3 regions of the Roseateles paludis genome follow, and region 1 is predicted to be linked to each of the others. Evidence: predicted binding sites of a transcription regulator. Region 1 holds the regulator's gene; each other region holds the start of a gene.
The links. The regulator LexA, encoded in region 1, represses DNA repair genes until DNA is damaged. The targets are predictions, from matches to a motif close to ACTGTATNNNNATACAGT.
Positions count from the first base shown of each region.

Region 1 (5,792 bases):
CCAAGCTCAGCCCGACGGATGCCGAGTTGGAAGCTTTCTACAAGGACCCCGCCAACGCCGCCCAGTTCCAACTGCCCGAGCAGGCGCAAATTCAGTACGTGGTGCTCGACCTAGAAGCGCTCAAGAAGGACGTGAGCTTCACCGAGGACAACCTCCGCAGCTACTACGCTGAGAACGCCAATCGCTATGGCGTGCCGGAAGAGCGCCGCGCCAGCCACATCCTGATCAAGGCCGAACGCAACGATCCCAAGGACGTGCGTGACAAGGCCAAGGCCAAGGCCACCGAGTTGCTAGCCCAGGTTCGCAAGGCGCCAGGCAGCTTCGCGGAAGTGGCCAAGCAGAACTCGCAGGATGAAGGCTCCGCCAAGTCCGGCGGCGACCTCGACTTCTTCTCGCGCGGCGCCATGGTCAAGGAGTTCGACGCTGCCGTCTACGCGATGAAGCAGGGCGAGATCTCCGATCTCGTCGAAACGGATTTCGGCTTCCACATCATCCAGCTCACCGCCGTCCGTGGTGGCGACAAGAAGCCTTTCGAGGCCGTGCGTGCTGAAGTCGAGGCCGAAGTGCGTAAGCAACTGGCGCAGCGCCGCTACGCTGAGGCGGCCGAGCAATTCGGCAATCTGGTCTACGAGCAATCCGACAGCCTGCAGCCGGTGGCTGACAAGCTCAAGCTCCAAGTCCAGACCGCGACCGTGCTGAAGCAGCCCGCTGCCGGTGCATCCGGCCCGTTGGCTTCGGCCAAGCTGCTGGACGCCGTGTTTGGCGCGGACGCACTGCGCAACAAGCGCAATACCGAAGCCGTTGAGACGGCGCCCAGCCAGTTGGTGTCCGCGCGGGTGGTTCAGCATCTGCCCGCCCGCGTGCTGCCCTTTGCCGAGGTTCAGGCCAAAGTTCGTGACGCATGGATCCGCAAGGCTGCGCAGGCACAGGCTCGCAAGGTCGGCCAGGACCGGCTTGCCGCGCTCAAGGCCGGCAACGCTGCTGAAGGACTGTCTGCCGCCAAAGTCATCTCGCGCGCTGCACCGCAGGACCTGACCCGCAAGGCGCTGGAAGCGGTGCTATCGGCCGATGCCACCAAGCTGCCAGCCTGGGTCGGCGTCGAAACCGAAGACGGTGGCTACCTGGTGGCCCGCATCAACGCCCTCCAGGCTCGGGATGAAAAGGTCATCGATGCGCAGCGCGCTGGCCAGCAGTTCTCGGCCGTGTGGTCTCGCGCGGAAGGCGCCGCCTTCATGAACGCCCTCAAGTCCCACTACAAGGCCAGCATCAAGGTGCCCGCACCGGCAGCCTCAGAAGCCGCTGGCGGCTGAGTTCAGCCCATGCCCGAGGCGCCTGCCATAGAGGCAAGGGGCCTGGTTTTGGTCTATACTCTTCGACTCTCGACGGTGGCTGTAGCTCAGTTGGTAGAGTCCAGGATTGTGATTCCTGTTGTCGTGGGTTCGAGTCCCATCAGCCACCCCAAAACACCATGAGAAAAGCCCGCGTCAGCGGGCTTTCTTGTTTGTGCGCAGCCTCAACTCAGCGGCTGCCCAGTCTGGCCCACAAGGGCGGTTTCAGTCAAAGCCTCCCGTGCGAATCAGACCCACGGCCAGCCCCTCGATGGCAAAAGGCTCGGCGCCCTCGGTGACGCGGATTGGCTTGAAGTTGGGGTTCTCAGGCAACAGCTCGATGACCGCGCCGCTGCGCTTGAAGCGCTTCACGGTCACTTCGTCGCCCAATCGGGCCACCACGATCTGGCCATTGCGCGCCTCTCGGGTTGATTGCACGGCAAGCAGGTCACCGTCGAGCATGCCGACGTCCCGCATGCTCATGCCCTTGATGCGCAGCAGGTAGTCAGGCCGACGCGCGAACATGCTGGGCTCCACGGCATATGTCTGCTCCACATGCTCTTGCGCCAGGATGGGCGAGCCGGCGGCAACCCGGCCGACGAGAGGCAGCAGCAGCTGGGTGATGCCGGGGATTGGCAGGCTGGGCTGCTCTTGCCGACGGGCACGGTTCACGGCGCGCAGGGCGTCTGACTTCAAGCGGATGCCGCGCGAGGTCCCGCCAAGCAGCTCGATCACGCCCTTGCGGGCCAGTGCCTGAAGGTGTTCCTCCGCGGCATTGGCTGACTTGAAGCCCAGCTCCGCCGCGATTTCGGCGCGGGTGGGCGGTGCGCCGGTTTGCTCGATGGCGTCCTTGACGAGATCGAAGATCTGTTGCTGCCGGGCGGTAAGCTTGGGCGAGTTCTGCACGAAGGCTCCTGCCTGTGAGTTTGTCCAGTATCTGTATTTTTAACCAGGAACCCATCACATGCCAAGCAGCGCACCCGTGATCTTGGTTCTGGGCACCGGCGGGACGATCGCGGGGCTGGCCGAATCGCCGGCCACAAGCGGTCGTTATCAAGCCGCCCAATTGCCCGTTGCTGCCTTGGCGGCCTCGGCGCCGGGCGTTGCGGGCTACCGTATCGAGGCTCAGCAAGTGCTGCAGATCGATAGCAAGGACTTGAACTTCGGTGATTGGCTCGCGCTAGTGGATGCCCTTCAGGCGGCTCAGCGGCGGCCTGAGGTGAGGGGCATCGTGATCACCCACGGCACCGACACCCTGGAGGAGACTGCCTACTTTCTGCACCAGGTGCTGATGCCCAGCAAGCCCATCGTGCTCACCGCAGCGATGCGGCCTGCCAATGCGCCCGATGCCGATGGCCCGAGAAATCTGGCCGACGCCCTGGTCGTGGCGGCGTCCGCGGCAGGCGGAGCGATCCTGGTGTGCATGGCGGGCGCGGTACATGCCGCCGGGGTGCTGCGCAAAGCCCATACGACCGCCGTCGACGCATTCACGTCGGATGACGAACCTCTGGCCGGGAAGGTCGAGGCCGGCCACTACGTCCTGGGCGAGATCACCAATGGACCTGCGCCGGTGGCGCATCTCGCACTACCTCCCGTCGGCGGTTGGCCCTGGGTCGAGATCGTCGAGAACCACGTGCACGCCGACGGGCGGGCCGTGCAAGCGCTGGTGCAGGCTGGGGTGCACGGGCTCGTCGCGGCCGGGACGGGCAATGGCACGCTCAGCCAGCCTTTGGAAGCCGCATTGCGGCTGGCTGAGCAATCCGGCGTGCGCGTGGTGCGTGCCAGCCGGTGCCTGGTGGGGCCGGTGAGCACTGAGCCCGGGCTGCTGCCCGTGGCGCGCAGCACCAGCCCGGTGAAGGCCCGGATCGACCTGCTGCTCGAATTGCTAGGGGCGCAATCGTCGCAAGCCGCCCGGGCTTGATCAGCCGCTTGATCAGCCGTCAGACGATGTTCAGGCTGACGTCGATGTTGCCGCGCGTGGCGTTCGAGTAGGGGCAGACCTCGTGCGCGGCGGCCACCAGGGCCTCCAGTGCGGAACGCTCCATGCTCGGCACCGAAATGTTCATCACGACGGCGATGCCGAAGGCGCCAGCTTTGCCGGTCATCGGGCCGATGCTGACTTGGCTGGTGATGGACACCTCGGACGGCAGCACCTGCTTCTGGCGGGCAGCCACGGCCTTCATCGCGCCGATGAAGCAGGCCGAATAGCCGGCAGCAAACAGTTGCTCAGGGTTGGTGCCCGGGCCGCCGGCGCCGTGCAATTCCTTGGGCGTCGAGAGGGTCACTTCCAGCGCGCCGTCCGAAGACTTGGCGGTACCGGCGCGGCCCCCCGTGGCAGTGGCAGTGGCGGTGTAGAGGGCGGTGTCGATGGCCATGTGGGCTCCTTGGTGGTTGAGGGGTAAGGCTTAGGAATTTGAGGCGTCAGCAGCACTGGTCAGTTGGCTACGCAACAGGTGCAGACGGGCCGTGAGTTGGCTGACTTCTTCGAGATTGCAGCCGGTGGCGCAGGCAATCTGGGCCGGGATATCGAGAGCCCGGGCGCGCAGCCGTTTGCCGGCAGCCGTCAGGGCCAGGTGGACACGACGCTCGTCCTGCGCCGAGCGCTGGCGCCGCACCAGGCCCTGGGCCTCCAGGCGCTTGAGCAGCGGCGTCAGGGTGCCGGAGTCCAGCCCCAAGCGCTGCCCAAGCTCAGAGACGCCTGGGCCATCCTGCTCCCAGAGCACCAGCATCACCAGGTACTGCGGATAGGTCAGGCCGAGAGGCGCAAGCAGGGGCTTGTAGAGCTTGGTGGTGGCCAGCGATGCGGCGTACAGCGCAAAGCACAGCTGCTGGTCCAGACGCAGCCAGGCCGCACGGGGATCGTGGGCTGGGTCGGCTGTACCGGCGGTGGCTTGTGGCTGGGTGGCTGAACGAGGCATGGCGAGAATGTAGCTGGCAATTAAATTGCACGCAATCTATATGGATTTACCGATGACGGCCTGCGGTGGATCTGCGACCATCGCCCGCCGAACAAGCAAGGAGTCGCGCATGGGTCTGGTCGCTTCTGTGTTGGTGGGCCTGGTGGCCTTGCTGCACTTCTACATCCTCGTGCTCGAGATGTTTCTCTGGACCACACCCAAGGGTCGCAAGGCCTTTGGGCTGACGCCTGAGTTCGCCGAAGCCAGCAAGGTGCTGGCCGCAAACCAAGGGCTCTACAACGGCTTTCTGGGCGCGGGCTTGGTCTGGGGCCTGGTGCGCGGCGATGTCGCCACGCAAGCTTTCTTCCTGGGTTGCGTTTTCGTGGCCGGCGTGTACGGCGCCGCCACGGCCAGCCGCAAGATCCTGTTCGTGCAGGCGGTGCCGGCGCTGGTGGCTGGCATCGCGCTCTATCTGGCCTAGCAGGGGTCGCTAGAAGGGCAGGGCGGCGCGGAATTGCTGGCCCAGCAAGCTCAGCTCGGCCGCATGGAGCAAGAGCCGCTCGGCTGAGGGCTCAGCCGGGCCATAGAGCAGGTCGCCGCAGATCGGATGTCCCAAGGCCGCCATGTGCACGCGCAGCTGGTGGGTGCGCCCCGTCACCGGCTCCAGCTCGATGCGTGTGCGGCCAGGCCCTTCGGGCTGCAGCACGTGCCAGCGCGTCAGCGCCGGTTTGCCGAGCGCCGTGTCCACCTGCTGGCGCGGGCGGTTGGGCCAGTCGCAAGACAGCGGCAGATCAACCAGTTGCCAGCCAGCGGCTTCCAACTGCCCTTGCACCACGGCCACGTAGCGCTTGGCCACGCGCCGCTCGGCAAACTCGCGGCTCAGAGCGCGCTGCCAGTCGGGCCCGCGTGCCAGCACCAGCAGGCCGGAGGTGGCCTGGTCCAGCCGATGCACGATCAAGGCCTCGGGGTAGATCGCCTGGACGCGGCTGCTGGCGCAGTCCTGCTTGTCCGGGCCCCGCCCCGGTACGGAGAGCAAGCCGGACGGCTTGTCCACCACGACCAGGCGCTCATCCACATGGACGATGTTCACGCTGGGCGCTTGAGCGAGACGCCGATCCCGGCCACGATCAGCGCAAAGGCGACGCCATGGAACCACTCCGGTGCCAGGCCCAGCAACGCGGCCGACAGCACGGCCGCAAAGACCGGCGTCAGATTGCTGGCCAGCGCGGCCAGCGCCGGCCCGCCCTCGACCACCCCGGCGCTCCAGCACCGGTAGGCGATGAGCGATGGCCCGACGGCGACAAACACCAGCGCGGCCACCAGACCCGGTGACCAGTGGATGGCTGCCGGCGCGGCGACTTGCTCGATGCCGGCCATCCCGAGCGCAAAGCTGGCCCCGAACATCAACTGCGCCATCAAGGCTTCCGCCCAGGTCCAGACCGGACGCTGCGCGCCCTGCATGGACGCCGGCGGGCGGGCTAGGAACCACGAGTACAGCGCCCACACGAAGAGCGCGATGACCATATAGCCGTCACCCGGCACAAAGTGCAACTCGGCCAGCACCCGC
Region 1 covers NZ_JBDPZD010000003.1:557,898-563,689, forward strand. Annotated here, with positions in the region: gene ABDJ85_RS13765 (SurA N-terminal domain-containing protein) at 1-1,310, shown strand, start outside; tRNA gene ABDJ85_RS13770 (tRNA-His) at 1,386-1,461, shown strand; gene lexA (transcriptional repressor LexA) at 1,554-2,234, opposite strand; gene ABDJ85_RS13780 (asparaginase) at 2,311-3,249, shown strand; gene ABDJ85_RS13785 (organic hydroperoxide resistance protein) at 3,269-3,703, opposite strand; gene ABDJ85_RS13790 (MarR family winged helix-turn-helix transcriptional regulator) at 3,734-4,246, opposite strand; gene ABDJ85_RS13795 (DUF1304 domain-containing protein) at 4,356-4,706, shown strand; gene ABDJ85_RS13800 (RluA family pseudouridine synthase) at 4,716-5,315, opposite strand; gene ABDJ85_RS13805 (DMT family transporter) at 5,312-5,792, opposite strand, start outside.

Region 2 (5,792 bases), on a different contig from region 1:
AACTGGCTGGCATCGCCGGCCGCGCCGTGCGAGACGCTCACGCCGGCATAGGCTGGGGCGGCGTAGCAGCTCCCCAGGTTGCCATTGCAGTCGGTGGGCGCGAAGCTGAACGAGGCGAAGTGGGTGCGGTCGTACAGATAGGCCGACCAATCGCGCGCGTCACCCGAAAAGCTGGCCGTGAGGCTAAGGTAGTTGCCGCTGGCATTGGTGCCCAGGCTCCAGGCGGGGGTGTCGCCATAGGCAGCGCCGTTGCCGTACCAGACGCCCACCGAACCCGAGGTCGTCAGCACCGTCTGCCCGCCGCCGGCCACCATGGTGGTGCCGCCGAAGACGATGACGGTCCAGTCGGCACTGTTGTTGAACGGCAGGGAGTTGACCTCGACCGCCTGCGCCGGGGCGCTGAGGGACAGGCTCAGCGACAGGGCGAGTGCGGCAGGAAGGGTGGTGGGCAAGGCGGTGCGCATGGGCAAGCTCCAAGGTTGCGTGGAGTTTGCCGCCGCCCTGCGGGCACCGCATCCCGCAGCCGGGGGCTGCAGGCATGAGCTTTTTGGACGCGCCGTCCTGCGTGGGGCCCAAGCCGGGCGCGGGCTCGGCTGTGCCTCAGTTGTCCTTGTCCGGCCCCGTCTCCGGTGCCAGCGGCGCAAACACGAAGCGCAGGCCGCGCGCATAGCTCTCGGCCTTGGTGCCGGCGTGGCGTTCGCCGTCGATGATGCGGCTCTGGAACGTGAGGCCGGGGTGCTTGAGCTCGGGCAGGGCGGCCTGGTAGCGCTTGATGGCGGCCAGGAACTTGGGCCACTCGAACTCAGCGCCGGTCACGTAGAGGCGGGCGTTGATGGGCTTGCCGGACTTGGCCCAGTCGCGGGCGCGGCGGATCAGCCAGTCGTCGTCCAGGCCCACGGCGGGGCTGGCGGCGATGTAGCCCTTGAAGAGCTCGGGCTTGGTGTACATCGCATAGAGCGTGAAGAGGCCGCCGAGCGAGCTGCCGCCCAGGAAGCGCTGGGCAGGGTCGGCGCGGTACTCGCGCTCGACGAAGGGAATGATGTCCTTCTCGATCGAGGCCAGGAACTTGTCGGCGTGGCCGCTGCCGAAGTTCAGCATCCCGAGCCGCACGGGCGACAGCTCCCAGCCGCGCATCGAGCCGTAGTCGAGGTTCTGGCCCGCGTAGCCCAGGCCCACGATGATCATCTCGGGCAGGACCTTGTCGTAGACCTGGTTGTTGTAGGACACGGCCATGGTGGCGAGGTCCCAGTAGCCGTCGGTCACGAAGAGCACCGGGTAGCGGCGCGCCTTGTCCGTGCCGAAGGACGCCGGCAGGTGGACGTGCAGCTGGTAGCTGCGGCCGTCCGCATTGGTGGGCAGTACGCGCAGCTCGGTGTTGTCGAGGCTGTGCGGCGGGTACTTGGGCGCAGCAGCTTGGGCGTGGGCAGCACTGGTCACGCCGAAGTAGCAGGCGAGGCTCAGGCAGGCGGCGAGGAGGGAGCGACGGTTCATGGGCAGCAGGCGGGTTGAACGAGACGGCGCAGTCTAGTGGCGGCACCCCGCCGACTGCTGAAAGACATGCATGGCCGCCCTGGCAAACCCGCATCATGGTGGGGCAGCAATCCACGTCGAACCCTGAGGTTTGTCGAATCGGGACAACCTCTCTCGTCGCCGCCAAAACCGACATTCACTTTGGAGCAGCCTTATGCGATTCATCATCACGGCCCAGGCCGACCCTCAAGCCGTACCCGCCGACACCAGCGCCGGCTTTGACGAGGCCCTCTTCAAGGCCTACATGCGTTTCAACGAAGAGATGCACAGGGCCGGCGTGCTGGTCGCGTCCGAGGGCCTGAACCCTGCCGCCAAGGGCGCTCGCATTGCCGTGAAGCAGGGCAAGCGCTTTGTGGTGGACGGGCCCTTTGCCGAGTCCAAGGAGCTGGTGGGCGGCTTCTATGTGATTGACGTGCCATCGCTGGACGACGCGATCGCGTGGGCGCTGCGCGCACCCTCGGGCATGGGCGCGGACGACGTCCTGGAGGTGCGCCAACTGACGGGCCCGAACGACCTGCCGCCCGAGATCCTGAAGTTGATCGAGGCATCCGCGCCCCGCTGGAGCGCCGAGGTCTGGAAGACCCATAAGGGCTGAGCTGCCGACCAATGAAAAACGCCCGGCTGGGGCCGGGCGTTGGTGCTTAGGGTGATGCGCGTCAGGCTGCTGCCGTGGCGGGCACGGGCTCGTCGCCCGCCCCCACAAAGAAGCTGCCCAGGTACATCAGCAGCCCGGTGAGGAAGCCCACGCCGCCGCCGAGGCGGATCCAGTAGAAGAAGCGCAGCTGGTCCTGGGTCTGCATGAAGCCCATGGCCTGGCCGTCGGCCGGGATGCGCTGCAGCCAGATCTGCAGGATGCCGGCGCCGGTCAGGGCCAGCACCATCACGCCCATGCTGATGGTCATCACCCAGAAGGCCCACATCTCCAGGTTCTGCGCGCGCTGCGGGTTGGCCTCGCGGCCGCGCAGTATGGGCATGGCGTAGCTGATCATCGCGATCACCACCATCACATAGGCGCCGTAGAAGGCCAGGTGCCCGTGGGCGGCGGTGACCTGGCTGCCGTGGGTGTAGTAGTTGACCGGGCTCAGCGTGTGGATGAAGCCCCAGAGCCCGGCGCCCAGGAAGCCCATCACCGCGCAGCCCACGGTCCAGAGCATGGCAGCCTGGTTGGGGTGCTCGCGCTTGCGACGCTGGACCATGTTGAAGGCAAACAGGGTCATCGCGAAGAAGGGGATGGGTTCCATGGCGCTGAAGACCGAGCCGATCCACTGCCAGTAGCCGGGCAAGCCAATGAAGTAGAAGTGGTGGCCGGTGCCGAGGATGCCGGTGACCAGGGCGAAGGTGATGATCAGGTACATCCACTTGTCGATCACTTCGCGGTCCACGCCCGTGGTCTTGACCAGCAGGAAGGCCAGCAGCGAGGCCAGGATCAGCTCCCACACGCCTTCCACCCACAGGTGGACGACGAACCACCAGTACATCTTGTCGCGCACCAGGTTGTGCGGGTTGACGAAGCTGAACAGGAAGAGCAGCGCCAGCCCCCACAGGCCCAGCAGCAGCACCAGGCTGATGGCCGTCTTGCGGCCCTTGAGCACGGTCATGCTGATGTTGTAGAGGAAGCCCAGCGCCACCACCACGATGCCCGCCTTGGTGGGCAGTGGTTGCTCCAGGAACTCGCGGCCCATGGTGGCGATCAGGTCATTGCCGGTGGCTGCTGCCAGCGTGGCATAGGGCACCAGCAGGTAGCCGAGGATGGTCAGCGCGCCGGCCACCAGGAAGATCCAGAACAGCCACTTGGCCAGCTTGACGCTGTGCAGCTCGGTCTGCGCTTCTTCCGGGATCAGGTAGTAGGCGCTGCCCATGAAGCCCATCAGGAGCCACACGATGAGCAGATTGGTGTGCACCATGCGGGCGATGTTGAAGGGCACGGCCGGGAAGCCGAAGTCGCCGATCAAATACTGCAGCCCGAGCGCGATGCCGAACACGATCTGCCCGACGAAGAGGCCGATGGCGCCCATGAAGTAGAGGCGCGACACCGACTGCGATTGGAATTTCAAGAGACTCATGGTGTTCAACCCTCCTTGTTGGGTGGCCACTGCTCGGTGTTGACGCCATTGGTCCACTTGAGGAACTCGACCAGGTCGTCGAGCTGCTTGTCGTCAAGGTGGAACTGCGGCATCTGGCGGCGGCCCGGCGCGCCGGTGGGCTGCGCCTTCATCCAGGCCTTGATGAACTCAGGGCCACGCCGCGTGACGACATTGCCCAGCTCGGGCGCGAAGTAGGCGCCTTCACCCAGCAGCGTGTGGCAGCCGATGCAGTTGCGCGTCTCCCAGATGCGTTTGCCGCGCTCGACGGCGGGCGTGATCTCAGCCGCCTTCGAACGTTCTGGGATGCGGGTTTCGGTGTGCAGGATCAGCGCTGCAAAGACGAACACGAAAAACAGCGTGCCGCCGTAAAAGATGTTGCGCGCCGCTTGGGCTGTCAAGCCTGGGCTCATGAGGCCTCCGATGGATGCTGTAGGGGACGGGTCGAAGGCTAGGGCTCGGCCCACCGGGCGTCCTTGAAGAGGTTCAAGAAACGGCCGACACAGGCAAGCTGGAGCTCGGTTTGTGGGTGGCCAAAGACTGTATATATTTACAGTTATGCAAGACCCCAGAGACCCTTCCGGCCCAGCTCGGCCGCGCTTTCGCATCGGGCCCGCGCAGCCGCAGATCGTGCCGCTTGCCTCCATCAAGGGGCGAGGCAGTGCCACCGCCATGCCGCACCGCTTCGAGCGTGTGGAGCGCGAGCAGGTGGACGACGGCTGGGGCACGCTTGACCAGGACGCCCAGAACGAGCGCCTGGCCCCGCAGACGCAGATCATCGAAGAGCGTGCCGGGCGCATCCTGTCCAGCAACCAGTCGCCCGACATCTCCTTCGACCTCTCCATCAACCCCTACCGGGGCTGCGAGCACGGCTGCATCTACTGCTTTGCGCGGCCCACGCACAGCTACCTCAACCTCTCGCCGGGGTTGGACTTTGAAACGCACATCGTGGCCAAGGTCAACGCCGCCGAGCGCCTGCGCGAGGCCCTGGCCAGCCGCGCCTACGAGCCCGCGGCCTTGGTAATCGGCACCGCCACCGACGCCTACCAGCCCATCGAGCGCCAGCTCGGCCTCACGCGCGCCTGCATCGAGGTGCTGGTGGCCGCACGGCACCCGTTCTCCATCGTCACCAAGTCTGCCGGCATCGAGCGCGACCTGGACCTGCTCGCCCCGCATGCCGCGCGTGGCCTGTGCAGCGTCTACCTGTCGGTCACCTCGCTGGACAACGACCTTTCCCGCATCCTGGAGCCCCGCGCTGCGGCGCCCGAGCGGCGGCTGCAGGCGATACGGCGGCTGAGCGAGGCGGGGGTGCCGGTGGGCGTGAGCGTGTCGCCGGTGATCCCCTTCCTCAACGAGCCTGAGATCGAGCGCATCCTGGAGGCCGCCGCGGCCGCCGGCGCCGGCAGTGCCTTCAGCATCCCGCTGCGCCTGCCCTGGGAGGTGAACCCCTTGTTCCAGGACTGGCTGCAACGCCACTTCCCCGACCGCGCCGAGCGCGTGATGGCACGCGTGCGCGACATGCGCGGCGGCAAGGACAACGACGCCCGCTTCGGCAGCCGCATGCGCGGCGAGGGCCTGTGGGCCGAGCTGATGCACCAGCGCTTCAGGCGCGCGGCCAACAAGCTCGGCCTGCGGCGCGAGCGGCGGCCGGTGGACCTGAGCCAGTTCGTGCGGCCTTCCGTCCAGGGGCAGGGCGCGCTTTTCTGAAACACTCGGCTTCATGCTTGCCCCCACCCCTGCCTTCACCCTCGACCTCAGCGGCGCGCCGCTCGACGCGCGCCTGCGCTGGCACTGCGAGCCGCCTGACTGGCGCGTGGGTGACGGGCGCCTGCGTGTGGCCACTGCCGCCGGGACGGACTTCTGGCAGCGCACGCACTACGGCTTCGAGGCCGACAACGGCCACTTCCTCTGCCTGGAGGCCGAGGGCGACTTTGTGCTGACCACCTGCGTGCTCGGGCAGCCCGTGCACCAGTACGACCAGGCCGGCTTGATGCTGCGCGTCTCGCCCAGTTGCTGGATCAAGACCTCGGTCGAGTTCGAGCCTGCAGAAGCCACCAACCGCCTGGGCGCGGTCGTCACCAACCACCAGTACTCGGACTGGTCGACCCAGCCGCTGGCCAAGTCGGTGGACCGGGTGTGGTTTCGTCTGCGGGCCGAGGGCTGCGACTGCATCGTCGAGAC
Region 2 covers NZ_JBDPZD010000004.1:219,582-225,373, reverse strand. Annotated here, with positions in the region: gene ABDJ85_RS14880 (PEP-CTERM sorting domain-containing protein) at 1-464, opposite strand, end outside; gene ABDJ85_RS14875 (alpha/beta hydrolase) at 601-1,491, opposite strand; gene ABDJ85_RS14870 (YciI family protein) at 1,685-2,125, shown strand; gene ABDJ85_RS14865 (cbb3-type cytochrome c oxidase subunit I) at 2,187-3,593, opposite strand; gene ABDJ85_RS14860 (c-type cytochrome) at 3,599-4,024, opposite strand; gene ABDJ85_RS14855 (PA0069 family radical SAM protein) at 4,284-5,318, shown strand; gene ABDJ85_RS14850 (DUF1349 domain-containing protein) at 5,332-5,792, shown strand, end outside.
Region 2: ABDJ85_RS14855 (PA0069 family radical SAM protein) is a predicted target of LexA. The motif match lies at 4,151-4,168, and genes of this name have one in related genera.

Region 3 (5,792 bases), on a different contig from region 1:
ACGGCGGCTTGGGCGACCGGGGCGGGTGCAGCAGCCGGGGCGGCGGCCGGGCGCTCGGCGTGGACCTTGATCCAGCGGAACACGTTGTCGGCTTGCTTCTGGGCGCGGCCCAGGTCCGGGGTGGATTGGGCGAGGGCGAGGCCGGAGCTCAGCAGCAGGGCGGCGGAGGCGATCAGTCGGAGCTTGTTCACGGTGGGTCTTCCTCTTGAAAGCTAGGGTGGGCAGCCGGGGGTGGCGAGTCGATGGGTTGGACTGTGCACGGGTGGTTCTGCTTTTGCACGACCCCGGGGCTCCCGCGTGCGGGGGGGCTGCGAGGGTCGGGTGTGAACTAGTCCGCAGGAAATCGGGGGCGCAGACCCCTATCAGAAGTCGGGCCGGTGCGCTGCCCGCAAAAAAGGGGGGATTCAGGTGCTGTTTTCCGGCTCGGCCGTGGCCGACGCCATGCGTGCCTGGAAGCGGATGGTGAAACGGGCGCCAGGGCCTTGCCCGTCGGCCAGCTCGCCGCCGGCCACGCGGCGCACGCGGGTGTCGTCGAGCACCAGGGAGGCCTCATGCTGCTGCACGATCTCCTGCACGATGGCCAGGCCCAGGCCCGAGCCTTCGACGCCGGTGCCGAGCGCCCGGTAGAAGGGCTGGAAGACCTTGTCCCGCTCGGCCGGCGGGATGCCGGGGCCGGAGTCCTCGACCTGCAGCACCACGACCTGGCCGAAGGGGTCTTCGGTCACGCGCACGGTGACGGTGCCGCCCGCCGGGGTGTAGAGCAGGGCGTTGTCCACGAGGTTGCGCACCAGCTCACCAAGCAGCACGGGCAGGCCGTGCACGCGCAGGCGTGCGGCGTCGGGCTGGACGCCTTCGTAGCCCAGGTCGAGTCGGCGCTCCAGCGCGCGGGGCACGAAGTCGCGCACGGTCTCGACGGCGACATCCGCCAGGTTGACGGGCTCGCGGTTGAGGGCCTGCTCGGCATCCTCGGCGCGCGCCATGGAGAGCAGCTGGTTGACGGTGTGGGCGCCACGCTCGCTGGCGCGGGCGATCTGCTGCAGCGAGCGCTTGAGATCTTCGGGCGAACTGCGGCCGGCGTCGATCTCGCGCTGGATGAACTCGGCCTGGGTGCGCAGGCCCGCCAGCGGCGTTTTGAGCTGGTGGGCGGCGTCGGCCAGGAAGTGCTTCTGGCGGCTGATCGAGGAGTCGAGCCGGGCGAGCAGGTCATTGATGGCGCGGACCAGCGGGGCCACCTCGTCGGGCACGCGGGCCTCGTCGATGGGGCTGAGGTCATTGCTCTCGCGTGAGCGGATGCGGTGCTGCAGCTCGTTCAGCGGCGCGATGCCGCGCGCCAGGGCCAGCCACACCAGCAGCACGGCCAGCGGCAGGATGACGAACTGCGGCAGGATGACGCCCTTGATGATGTCGTTGGTGAGCTGGGCGCGCTTGCCGTCGGTCTCGGCCACCTGGACCAGCATCAGCGGGCTGCCCTTGGCGGCGCCTTCGGGCGCAAACCACAGGTAGGCAATACGCACGGCGTCGATGCCGACCTCGTCGTCGCGGAAGTGCAGCTCCCAGGGCACGGGCGGTGCGTCGTCGGTGGGCACGGGCAGTTTGGCGTCACCGGCCAGCAGCTCGCCGCGCAGGCCCAGCACCTGGTAGTAGATGGTGTCCGAGGCATCGGCGCGCAGCAGCGCAGCGGCTTCGGGAGCCAGTGCGTAGCGGGTCTTGGTGCGGGCGGAGGGTGTGGTGGCGGCCGACTGCAGGGCCAAGCCGCGCGCCACCTCGCCAAGCTCACGGTCATAGGGCCGGCTCGCAATGCCCTGCGCCACCAGCCAGGTCAGCGCGACGCTGATCGGCCAGATCAGCAGCAGCGGCGCCAGCATCCAGTCCAGGATCTCGCCGAACAGCGAGCCCTGTTGCGAAGGCGATCGATCGGGCATCAGGCCGTGGGGGCTACGGTCGCTTGTGGCGCCAGGTCAGGGCTGGCTCATGCAGCTATTTTTTCAAGGCAATAGCCCAGGCCGCGCACCGTGGCGATGCGGATGGGGCCCTGCTCGATCTTCTTGCGCAGGCGGTGGATGTAGACCTCGATGGCGTTGTTGCTCACCTCTTCGCCCCACTCGCACAGCTGCTCGACGAGCTGCTCCTTGCTGACCAGGCGGCCGGCGCGCTGCAGCAGCACCTCCAGCAGCGAGATCTCGCGGGCCGAGAGTTCGATCATCTGCTCGTTGATGTAGGCCACGCGGCCGGTGGCGTCGAAGGTCAGCGGCCCGTGCTTGATCACGCTGCCCGCCGTGCCCAGGCCGCGCCGGGTCAGCGCCCGCACGCGGGCTTCAAGCTCCTGCAGCGAGAAGGGCTTGGCCATGTAGTCGTCGGCACCCAGGTCCAGGCCCTGCACGCGCTGCTCGACGCTGTCGGCCGCCGTGAGGATGAGCACTGGCATGCTGGAGCCGCGCCCACGCAGCTTGCGCAACACCTCCAGCCCATGCAGGCGCGGCAGGCCGAGGTCGAGGATGAGCAGGTCGAACTCGTGCGTGGCCAGGGCAGTGTCGGCCTCGGTACCCGTGGCCACGCGGTCCACCGCATAGCCCGAGGCGCGCAGGGCGCGCAGCAGGCCATCGGCAAGCACTTGATCGTCTTCGGCAATGAGGAGTCGCATCGCAGGCAGTTCCGGCTGCGTCCTTTGCAGCCCGTCTGCGAGTGTCCGACGATTGGCGCGCGCCGGGGAGCGTGGAAGTGCTGGGCTTTGAGCTGGCGCCTGTTAGCCCTAGGGCAATGGGCCGCGTTGTGACCAAAACAGCCGCAAGCAAGGCGCAAACCGCAAGTCGGGGTCGGCCCCCGACGAGGATTTGCAACGCGGCGTGCGGTTGTTTTGGTCACAACCCTCCGGGAAGGCCCGCCACAAGGGGCCCCTCGGCGTTGCGCCCCGGGCCCGCACGCGAGTGCGGGCGGCGAGCCGCGCCTTGATTGGCCCCTTGTGGCGGGCCTTCGCGACCCATTGCCCTAGGGTTAGCAGGCGCTAGTCCGGGCTCGTTGCGTAGGCCTCCAGGCCCAGGCGTACGACGGTCAGCACGTCCTCGCCCAACTCGGCCCGGGCCTCGGCTTCGGCGCGTTCGATGGCGTCCTGGAAGGCGGCCAGCCAGTCCAGCCCTGTCGGCGTGAAGCGGATGCGCCGGGCGCGGCGGTCCTGTGGGTCGGGCTCGCGCAGCACCAGGCCCCAGGCCAGGCATTGGTCGACCAGGTCGGCCATGGCCTGCTTGCTCATCCCGGCGCGCAGGGCGAGGTCGGTCAGGCGATCGCCGCCCTGGCGCAGGTGCCGCGTCACATGCAGGTGGGCGGCCGTCACCTGGCCGCGCGCGGCCAGGTTGGCGAGGGCCAGCGGCGCCCGCGGGCTGCGCCCCACCAGGGTCAGCACGCGCTCTTCGAAGCGCCGACCCGCCAGGTAGAGCCAATGGCCCAGGTGGGCTTGGCGCCAGCGTTCATCCGGCAAGGCAGGGTCAGGCAAGGGCATGCTTTATTATCAGGCAAACTGACTAAAAACTCGTGGATTGCCGATTTACTCACCCCTAGACTACTGTTCATTCATCCAGCCAAACAGCTGTTCACACTGTTCGGAATCCCACCCTCTCTGTCGAGCAAGGACCCCACCATGAGCACCGCCCCCGCCGCCCTGAACACCGAAAAAGCCAAGGCCCTGCAAGCCGCTCTCGCCCAGATCGAAAAGCAGTTTGGCAAGGGTTCGATCATGCGGCTCGGCGAGGGTGAGGTGATCGAGGACATCCAGGTCGTCTCCACCGGCTCCCTGGGCCTGGACATCGCCCTGGGCATTGGTGGCCTGCCGCGCGGCCGGGTGATCGAGATCTACGGCCCCGAGTCCTCCGGCAAGACGACACTGACCCTGCAGGTCATTGCCGAGATGCAAAAGATCGGTGGCACCTGCGCCTTCATCGACGCCGAGCACGCGCTGGATGTGCAGTACGCCCAAAAGCTGGGCGTCAACCTGCAGGACATGCTGATCAGCCAGCCCGACACCGGCGAGCAGGCGCTGGAGATCGTGGACGCCCTGGTGCGCTCCGGCTCGGTGGACCTGGTGGTGATCGACTCGGTCGCTGCCCTGACGCCCAAGGCTGAAATCGAAGGCGAGATGGGTGACCAACTGCCGGGTTTGCAGGCTAGATTGATGAGCCAGGCCCTGCGCAAGCTGACCGCCACCATCAAGAAGACCAACTGCACGGTCATCTTCATCAACCAGATCCGCATGAAGATCGGCGTCATGTTCGGCAGCCCCGAGACGACCACCGGCGGCAATGCGCTCAAGTTCTATTCCTCGGTCCGCCTCGACATCCGCCGCATCGGCTCGATCAAGAAGGGCGAGGAGGTCATCGGCTCCGAGACCAAGGTCAAGGTCGTCAAGAACAAGGTCAGCCCCCCGTTCAAGACGGCCGAATTCGACATCCTCTACGGCGAAGGCATCAGCCGCGAGGGCGAGATCGTTGACATGGGCGTCGTCCACAAGATCGTCGACAAGTCTGGCGCCTGGTACGCCTATCAGGGCGAAAAGATCGGCCAAGGCAAGGACAACGCCCGCGAGTTCCTCCGCGAGAACCCGGATATTGCTCGTGAGATTGAAAACCGCATCCGCGAAGCGGTAGGCGTCGTCGCCATCGGCGGCGGCGACGAGCTTGCGAGCGACAGCGAGTAAGCCATGCGGCTTTGCTAAAACAAGATCCGCCTTTCTCCCATGTCCCACACCGCCACCGGCACTTTCTCCGTCCGCATGCAACCTCTGGTTGACGCCCAGGCGTCCGAGGGGGTGAGCCTGGGGCGGCTCAAGCTCAGCAAGCAGTTCGAGGGCGACCTGGTGGCCACCGGCGAGGGCGAGATGCTCACCGCCACCACGCCGGTGCCGGGCTCAGCCGGCTATGTGGCCATCGAGCGGGTGACCGGCGTGCTGCACGGGCGCAGCGGCAGCTTCGTCTTGCAGCACAGCGGCAGCATGGGTGGTGGCAGCCAGCACCTGCGCATCGACGTGGTCCCGGGCTCGGGCACGGGTGAGCTGCTGGGGCTGGCCGGCGAGTTTGCGCTGCGCATCGAAGCCGGCCAACACCACTACACCCTCAACTACCGGCTGCCCGCGCCGTGAAGGGCGCGCCGCTTTCGCTGCGCGCCCGAGCCCTGGGCTGGCTGGCGCAGCGCGAGCACAGCCGGCTGGAGCTGCGGCGCAAGCTGCTGCGGGTGCTGCAAAAGGAGCAGGCGCGCCAGGGCGATGAAGACGCCGACCCGCCCGATGCCGCCGCCGAGGTGGACGCGCTGCTGGATGAGCTCGCCGCCGCCGGTCACCTGAGCGAGGCCCGCTTCATTGAGTCGCGCGTCTACACGCGCGCCAGTCGCCTGGGCACCCAGCGCATCCGGCTGGAGCTGGCCCAGCATGGGCTGGCGCTCGACGCCGAGCAGCAGGCGCAGTTGCGTGCTTCCGAGCTGGACCGGGCCCGGCTGGTGTGGCGCAAGCGCTTTGGTGGCCAAGGCCCGGCCGACGCTGCGGACTGGGCGCGCCAATCCCGCTTCCTGGCCGCGCGGGGCTTTGGCGCTGACGTGGTGCGCCAACTGCTGCGAGGCGGTGGCGGTGGTGGCGACGCAGACACCGACTGAATCACACACAGGGCGACCAAGCCCCTCAGCAAGACCCCAATGCCGGCTTCGTGTCGGGCGCAAGCTGAGCTTGGCGCCAGGCACCAGGTTGGCGCCTGCGGGGCGGAATGCCGCGCCTGGCGAGGTCTGGCAGCCCCAAAAGGAGGCGCCGACGGCCGTTG
Region 3 covers NZ_JBDPZD010000001.1:149,881-155,672, reverse strand. Annotated here, with positions in the region: gene ABDJ85_RS00775 (TonB family protein) at 1-191, opposite strand, end outside; gene ABDJ85_RS00770 (sensor histidine kinase) at 405-1,922, opposite strand; gene ABDJ85_RS00765 (response regulator) at 1,970-2,641, opposite strand; gene ABDJ85_RS00760 (MarR family winged helix-turn-helix transcriptional regulator) at 3,002-3,493, opposite strand; gene recA (recombinase RecA) at 3,632-4,684, shown strand; gene ABDJ85_RS00750 (DUF3224 domain-containing protein) at 4,724-5,125, shown strand; gene ABDJ85_RS00745 (RecX family transcriptional regulator) at 5,122-5,631, shown strand.
Region 3: recA (recombinase RecA) is a predicted target of LexA. The motif match lies at 3,556-3,573, and genes of this name have one in related genera.